Regions from separate parts of the Lysobacter humi (ex Lee et al. 2017) genome, predicted to be linked through region 2. Evidence: riboswitches for the same ligand, from Rfam matches in the RefSeq annotation. Region 2 holds a riboswitch; the other holds the start of a gene.
What was found. A riboswitch is a leader RNA that binds a small molecule or an ion and turns the genes downstream of it on or off. The one in region 2 is predicted to bind cobalamin.
Positions count from the first base shown of each region.

Region 1 (4,181 bases), on a different contig from region 2:
CGCATTCACCGACGCCACCGGCACGCCATCGCGCATCATCGGCTTCGCCTGCCCGGCCGTGATCACCACGTCGCCCGCGGCGAGGCCGTCGGTGACCTGCACGAAGCCCGGCGTACGCGCGCCCGTGCGGATCTCGGTGCGCTTGGCCTTCCCGGCCACCACCGTGTAGACGAAGCGCGTCGCGCCGTCCTGCATGAGCGCCTGCTCCGGCACGAGCAGCGCCGTGGTCTGGCCTGCGCCGGTGTCGAGCTGCAGGCGCGCGAACTGGCCCGGGCGCAGTCGGCCATCGGGGTTGCCGATGCGTGCGCGCAGGCGCGAGCTGCGGCTGACCGGGTCGATCACCGGGTCGATCGCCACCACCTCGCCGCCGAAGCTGTCGCCCGGATAGGCGTCCACCTCGATGCGCACCTTCTGGCCGCGGCGCAGGTTCGGGATCTGGCTCTCCGGCACGCTGAAGTCGACCTCGATCGGATCCAGCCGGACCAGCGTGACCAGCGCCTGCCCGGCGTTGACCACCTCGCCGACGCTGACCTCGCGCAGGCCGACCTGCCCGGAGAACGGCGCGGTGAGGGTCATCTTCGACAGCGCGGCACGAGCGGAGGCGACGCGTGCCTGGTCGACACCGAGGGCAGCGCGCGCGCGGTCGTGGTCGGCGCGCGAGATCATCTGCTGGCCGATGAGCTGGCCCGTGCGCGCAGCGGCGCGACGGCTGTTCTCGAGGTTCGCGGCCGCCTCGTTGAGCGAGGCACGCGCGAGGCTCGCGTCGAGCGAGAACAGCGGTTGCCCCGCACGGACCGAGGTGCCTTCTGTGAAGTGGATCTGCGCGATGCGGCCGCCGACTTCCGGCCGCACCACCACCTGCTCGTCCGCGCGCAGGCTGCCGACGCCACTCACGCCGGCGGCGAAGGACTGCGGCTTGACGACGTACGTCTCGACCGGAAGCTGCATGCCACCCGGCGGACCGCCCGGCCCGCCCGGGCCACCGCCTGGGCCGCCCGGGCCCTTGGCATCGCCGCCCCCGCATGCGGTGAGTCCCGCAAGCCCGGCGACCAGCACGACCGACATCAACAGGACCCGACGCATGCGGCTCTCCTCAATTCTGTACCCGCCAGTTTAGGAGTGGCCGGATCCGGCGATCACGTGCCGGAAGTCGGGGGCGACGGCGCCCACCGGCGCTGGGCGGTGCGATGACCTCCTGCACGGGCAGGCGGCCGGAACCCCGCTGGTAGACTGCGCGCATGACCTTCATCGCTTCCCCGCTGACCGGTGGCAAGCCGGACCAGTACGCGCAGCTGCTCGAGCAGGCCCGTGGCCTGCTGCATGGCGAGCGCGATCGCATCGCCAATGCGGCGAACCTGTCGGCGCTGGTCTACCACGCGCTGCCGCACCTCAACTGGGTGGGCTTCTACTTCTTCGACGGCACCGAGCTGGTCGTCGGCCCGTTCCAGGGGCTGCCGGCCTGCGTGCGCATCCCGCTCGACAAGGGCGTCTGCGGTGCGGCCGCGAGCACGCGCGAGACGCAGCGCGTGCCCGACGTGCATGCCTTCCCCGGCCACATCGCCTGCGATTCGGCCTCGCGCTCGGAAGTCGTCGTGCCGCTGATCGCGGCGGACGGCACGCTCGTGGGCGTCTTCGACCTCGACAGCCCGGAACCCGACCGCTTCGACGCCGACGACCAGCACGGCCTCGAGGCGATCGCACGCGCGTTCGTCGAGTCGATCGCCTGATGGACGCCGCGCCGAAGCTGCTCAACATCGGCGGCAAGTCGTCGGCGTGGCTGCGCCAGGTCGGGCTGCGCACGCACGACGACCTGCTCGCAGTCGGCGCGCTCGAGGCCTACGTACGCGTCAAGCGCGCCGGCTTCAAGCCGAGCCTCAACCTGCTCTACGCGCTGGAAGGCGCGCTGATGGGCTGCCACTGGCAGCAGGTCGATCCCATGCGTCGCAGCGAGCTCGCCGCGCAGGCGCAGGCCGCGGTCGCGCTGCTGCCCGGCTCGCGCCGCACGCCGGCGGCATCCGACGTGATCGTGATCCAGGGCGATGCGATGGACCCGGCCGCGATCGACGCGGATGCCACTGCCGACACACCCGACACGCTGTCGTTCTGATTGCCGGCAGGCATGTCGGCGGCCGTTGCCGTAGACTGCGCGCGCTTTCAGGTGACCCGCCGCCTTCGGTGCCGGGTTGAAACGGGAAGCCGGTGACGCGCGATCGAAGCGATCCGCCAGTCCGGCGCTGCCCCCGCAACGGTAAGCGAGCCAAGCCCCGGCATCGGCCACTGTGACGCCACGTCACGGGAAGGCGCCGGCGGCGGATGCGACCGCATCCACTCGCGAGCCCGGAGACCGGCCTGGAGCACGGGGAATTTCCCTCGACTGATGCGATGCGGAGGGCGTCGCAGCGGCCACGGCGCGCTGCTGCGCCGCATCCGCTCGTGCGTCCTCCGCGACCTTTTCCTGCACGCCTGCCGCGTGCCCGCCGGAGACGTACCCAATGCAGTTCCGAATCCTGTCCGCCGCGCTGCTCGCCGCGCTCGCCCCGACCGCCGTCGCACAGTCGGCCGACGCGCTTGACGAGGTCGTGGTGACCGCCAATCGCATTCCGGTGGCCGTGCGCGATGCGGTCGCGCCCGTCGAGGTCATCGAGCGCGAGGAGATCGAGCGCAGCCAGGCACGCTCGCTGCCCGAGCTGCTGCGCGGCCGCGCGGGCGTCTCGATCGGCAACCAGGGCGGGCTCGGCAAGCTGACCACCGTCTTCCTGCGCGGCAGCGAATCCGACCACGTGCTGGTCCTCGTCGACGGCGTGCGCATGGGCTCGGCGACGTCGGGCCTGGTCGCGTTCCAGGACCTGCCGATCGAGCTGATCGAGCGCATCGAGATCGTGCGCGGCCCGCGCTCGAGCCTGTACGGCAGCGAGGCGATCGGCGGCGTCATCCAGATCTTCACCCGACGCGACAAGGGCGCGCCCGCGCCGCGCTTCGCCGTCGGCATCGGCAGCCACGAGACGTACGAGGCGAGCGCGGGCTTCGGCGGCGCGATCGGCCGCGGCTGGATCGGTGCCGACTTCTCGCGGCAGCAGTCGGAGGGCATCAACGCCTGCCGCGGCTTCGGTGCGCCGGTATTCGCCGGCTGCTTCACCACCGAGCCCGATCGCGACGGCTACGCGCGCGACGCGCTTTCGCTGCGCGGCGGCCTGGAGATCACGGACGGCCTCACCTTCGCCGGCCATGCCCTGCGCGCGGAGGGCGACAACAAGTACGACGGCTCGTTCGTGAACCGCTCCGAGACCGTGCAGCAGGTCGTCGGCGGCGAGCTCGCGTGGACGCCGTCTGAGAGCGCGACGCTGCGCCTGTCCGGCGGTCGCAATCGCGACGGGTCCGACAACTTCCGCAACGACACGATCTTCAGCAACTTCTTCTCCACCGACCGCGACAGCGCCACGCTCCAGGGCGACTTCGCGTTGGCTCCCGCGCATCGCGTCAGCGTGGGCTTCGACTGGACGCGCGACGTCGTGCGCAGCACCACCGCTTTCGACCGCACGCGCCGCGGCAACCGCGCGCTGTTCGCGCAGTACCTCGGTGACTTCGGCGCCGTCGACCTGCAGGCGAGCGCGCGGCAGGACGACAATGGCCAGTTCGGCGAGTACTCGACCGGCAACCTCGCGCTGGGCGTCGACTTCGGCGGCGGCTGGCGGGCGACGGTCGGCGCGGGCAATGCGTTCAAGGCGCCGACGTTCAACGAGCTCTACTTTCCCGGCTTCAGCAATCCCGAGCTCGAGCCGGAGCGCTCGCGCACCGTCGAGGCCGGCATCGGCTGGACGAGTGACGCCATGGCCGTCCGCTTCGATGCCTACGACTCGCGCGTGGAGGACCTGATCGCCTACAACTTCCTGCTGTTCGCGCCGGACAACATCCAGCGCGCACGCCTGCGCGGCGCCGAGCTCACCGTCAATGCGACGTTCGCCGACTGGGACCTCGCCGGCAGCCTGAGCCGCGTCGATGCACGCGATCGTTCGGTGGCCGGCGTCGATCCGTACCTGCCCCGCCGCGCGCGCTCGAGCGGCCGCATCGATCTCGACCGGTCGTTCGGCGCCTTCCGGTTCGGCGTCACCGCGTCGGCCGAAGGCGAGCGCTACGACGACCTCGCAAACACCCGTCGCCTCGGCGGCTACGGCCTGGTCGAC
Region 1 is NZ_BAAGTR010000005.1:143,464-147,644, forward strand. It holds gene ACYVJJ_RS04330 (efflux RND transporter periplasmic adaptor subunit) at 1-1,083, opposite strand, end outside; gene ACYVJJ_RS04335 (GAF domain-containing protein) at 1,239-1,727, shown strand; gene ACYVJJ_RS04340 (TfoX/Sxy family protein) at 1,727-2,107, shown strand; cobalamin riboswitch at 2,140-2,367, shown strand; gene btuB (TonB-dependent vitamin B12 receptor) at 2,493-4,181, shown strand, end outside.
Region 1: it holds a riboswitch for cobalamin, as region 2 does, so the genes downstream of both, btuB (TonB-dependent vitamin B12 receptor) here and ACYVJJ_RS00765 (ribonucleoside-diphosphate reductase subunit alpha) in region 2, are expected to answer to the same signal.

Region 2 (4,181 bases):
CGTCACCGAGGCGTTCAAGCTGATCCTGTCCAGCGACAAGGTGAAGGCGATCTTCGTCAACATCTTCGGCGGCATCGTCCGCTGCGACATGATCGCCGAGGGCATCATCGCGGCGGTCAAGGAAGTCGACGTCAAGGTGCCGGTGATCGTGCGCCTCGAGGGCACGAACGTCGAAGCGGGCAAGGAGCTGCTGCGCAACTCCGGCCTCGCCATCACGGCGGCCGACGACATCAACGACGGTGCGAAGAAGGCCGTCGCGGCCGTCCAGCAGGCCGCCTGAGACATTCCCGTCGCGCGGTGACCCGCGCGACCGACACAGGAAACGAAATCCAATGTCCGTTCTGATCAACAAGGACACGAAGGTGCTGGTGCAGGGCTTCACCGGCTCGCAGGGCACCTTCCACGCGCAGCAGATGCTCGACTACGGCACCAAGGTCGTCGGCGGCGTCACCCCGGGCAAGGGCGGCACCGAGCACCTCGGCCTGCCGGTCTTCAACACGATGGAAGAAGCCGTCGCCGCCACCGGCGCCGATGCGTCCGTCATCTACGTGCCGCCGCCGTTCGCGGCCGACGCGATCATGGAAGCCGCGGCCGCGGGCATCCGCGTCATCGTCTGCATCACCGAGGGCATCCCGGTGCTGGACATGCTGCGCGCGAAGAACGTGCTCAACGGCTACCCGGAGACGGTGCTCGTCGGCCCGAACTGCCCGGGCGTGATCACGCCGGGCGAGTGCAAGATCGGCATCATGCCGGGCCACATCCACCAGCCGGGCAAGATCGGCATCGTGTCGCGCTCGGGCACGCTCACCTATGAAGCCGTGAAGCAGACGACCGACGTGGGCCTCGGCCAGTCGACCTGCATCGGCATCGGCGGCGACCCGATCAACGGCACCAACTTCATCGATGCCCTGCGCTGGTTCCAGGACGATCCGCAGACCGAGGGCATCATCATGGTCGGCGAGATCGGCGGCTCGGCAGAAGAGGAAGCCGCGGAGTTCATCAGCCAGTACGTGACCAAGCCGGTCGTGGGCTTCATCGCCGGTGCGTCGGCGCCGAAGGGCAAGCGCATGGGCCACGCGGGCGCGATCGCCTCGGGCGGCTCCGGCACGGCCGAGGGCAAGTTCGCGGCGCTGGAGAAGGCGGGCGTCACCACGGTGAAGTCGCCGGGCGATCTGGGGGCGGCGATCGCGAAGCGACTCGCGAGTTGATCGATTCGCCAGGATGTTCGTGGGAGGCCGCCTTCGGGCGGCCTTCTGCTTTTGGGGCGGTCGCGTCGTGCTGCCACTGCGCGGATAGGGCCTGGGTGCGCGGGTCGATGGCTGATTCCCTCGCTGGCCGCTGGCCGCTGGCCGCTGACGCCAGAGCGAGGGGCGTTTCGTGCGCTGGCGCGCGCGAGTTCCTTTTCTTTGCCGGCCCAAAGAAAAGGAACCAAAAGAAAGGGCCGTCCCCGACGGATCTACAGCTCGCAACGGGTGAGTGCGCCGCGATCCGCACACTCGCCATCCTGGCTCGAGTGCGGACGGCGGGCATCCATGCCCGCCGCCCTTCGGGTCCCCCGTGTGCCTCCGGCTATTGCCCTTCCGAAGACGAGAGGGAAGCGGCATCCCGGCCCGGTTGGCGGAGCGGCGCTACGTCAGATACGGGAATCCGAACCGGCAATGCTGCTTTCGAAGATGCAGGGCAACATCGCCCGCCCAGACTCAGACTTCACAAAATCTTGTGTTGACGGATCGGTCCGTGCCGCATATGTTGTGCCCGTCGAAGGTGCCGCGCCTGCCAGGGCCGGCTTAATAGGGAACCCGGTGGGAATCCGGGACTGCCCCGCAGCGGTAAGTGGAAACGACCCGCGTCATTGGCACTGGCCCGAGCGGCTGGGAAGCGACGCGCAGTAGGTGGCGACCCCGGTCGCCGTGGTCCACGAGTCCGAAGACCTGCCTCGATCGGTGGCCGCGTGCCGCCGTTGGCCAGGCGTCCTCGTGGGAGGGACGGGTCGGTCCGCGGACCCGTGTCCGCCGCCTTCCGTCTCCATCGCGTCGATGCCGGCTCGCCCGAGGGGGCGGGGGCCGGCGCAGGACGACGCGTGCGCCGCTTTCGCTTCCTCTCCATCGCCACCGGAGAGGAATCATGATGATCGAAACACTGACCCACGCCACGCCGCCTGAGGCGCTCGACGCCGACCCGTCGGGCTTCGCGCTGACCCCGCCGCATGCACCGGCGACCATGACCGTCACCAAGCGCGACGGCCGCCGCGAGCCGGTCGACGTCGCCAAGATCGTGCGCGCCGTGCAGCGCTGCGCAGGCGGGCTCGACGACATCGACCCCATGCGCGTCGCGCTCAAGACGATCGGCGGGATCTTCGATGGCGCCACGACCCGAGAGCTCGACGAGCTGTCGATCCACACCGCCGCCGCGTTCACCGCCGAGGAGCCGCAGTACTCACGCCTCGCCGCGCGGCTGCTGAGCGCCTACATCGACAAGGAGGTCGCCGGGCTCGGCGTGTACTCGTTCTCGCAGTCGATCGTGCTCGGCTACGACCTCGGCCTGATCAACGATCGCGTCCGCGACGTCGTCGAAGCCAATGCACGCAAGTTCAACGATGCGATCGACGCCTCGAACACCCAGCGATTCGAGTACTTCGGCCTGCGCACGCTCTACGACCGCTACCTGCTCAAGCACCCGCACTCGCGGCACGTCATCGAGACGCCGCAGCACTTCTTCATGCGCATCGCGGTCGCGCTGACCGACAGCCCGGCAGGTGCGCTGCAGCTCTACCGGCTGATGGCTTCGCTCGACTACCTTCCGAGCTCGCCGACGCTGTTCAATTCGGGCACGCGCCATGAGCAGCTCTCGTCCTGCTTCCTGCTCGATTCCCCGCAGGATTCGCTCACCGACATCTACGCCCGCTACGGTGACGTCGCGCAGCTGTCGAAATTCTCCGGCGGCATCGGGCAGGCCTACCACCGCATCCGCGCGCGCGGCTCGCTGATCCGCTCCACCAACGGGCGCAGCAACGGGATCGTGCCGTGGCTGAAGACGCTCGACGCCTCCGTGGCCGCCGTGAACCAGGGCGGCAAGCGCAAGGGCGCGGCCTGCATCTACCTCGAGTCGTGGCATGCGGACATCGAGGAATTCCTCGAGCTGCGCGACAACACCGGCGACGAGATGCGCCGCACGCACAACCTCAACCTCGCCAACTGGATCCCCGACCTCTTCATGCGGCGGGTCGAAGCCGACGGTGACTGGTCGCTGTTCGACCCGAAGGCCGTGCCCGAGTTGCCGGACCTGTGGGGTGAGGCCTTCGAGCGCGCCTACGAGCAGGCCGAGCGGCAGGGGCTCGCCACCCGCACGCTCAAGGCGCGCGAGCTCTACGCACGGATGATGAAGGTGCTCGGCGAGACCGGGAACGGCTGGATGACGTTCAAGGACGCGGCCAACCGCACCTGCAACCAGGTCGGCCCGGGCCGCACGGTGCACCTGTCGAACCTGTGCACCGAGATCCTCGAAGTAACCAGCGCCGAGGAGACCGCCGTCTGCAACCTCGGCTCGATCAACCTCGCGCAGCACGTCCTCGATGACGCCTTCGATTTCGACAAGCTCGCCGAGACCGTGCAGGTGGCCGTGCGCCAGCTCGACCGCGTGATCGACCTCAACTTCTATCCGATCGAGTCCGCGCGGCGCTCGAACCTGCGCTGGCGGCCGGTCGGGCTCGGCGTGATGGGCCTGCAGGACGTCTTCTTCAAGCTCCGGCTGCCGTTCGACTCGGCCGACGCACTCGCACTGTCGACGCGCATCGCCGAGGCGATCTACCTGCATGCGCTCGAGGCCTCCTGCGATCTTGCCGAGCGGCACGGCGCGCATCCGTCGTTCGCCGAGACCCGTGCGGCGCAGGGCGAGCTGCAGTTCGACCTCTGGGGCGTGACGCCGACGCAGACACCCGCTTGGGACGCGCTGAAGGCACGCATCGCGAAGCACGGCCTGCGCAACTCGCTGCTCGTCGCCATCGCGCCGACGGCCACGATCGCCTCGATCGCCGGCTGTTACGAATGCATCGAGCCGCAGGTGTCGAACCTGTTCAAGCGCGAGACGCTGTCGGGCGACTTCGTGCAGGTCAACCGCCATCTCGTCGACGAGCTGAAGAAGCTCGGCCTGTGGACGCAGACGATCCGCGACGCGATCAAGCT
Region 2 is NZ_BAAGTR010000001.1:177,910-182,090, reverse strand. It holds gene sucC (ADP-forming succinate--CoA ligase subunit beta) at 1-280, shown strand, start outside; gene sucD (succinate--CoA ligase subunit alpha) at 333-1,208, shown strand; cobalamin riboswitch at 1,745-1,953, shown strand; gene ACYVJJ_RS00765 (ribonucleoside-diphosphate reductase subunit alpha) at 2,128-4,181, shown strand, end outside.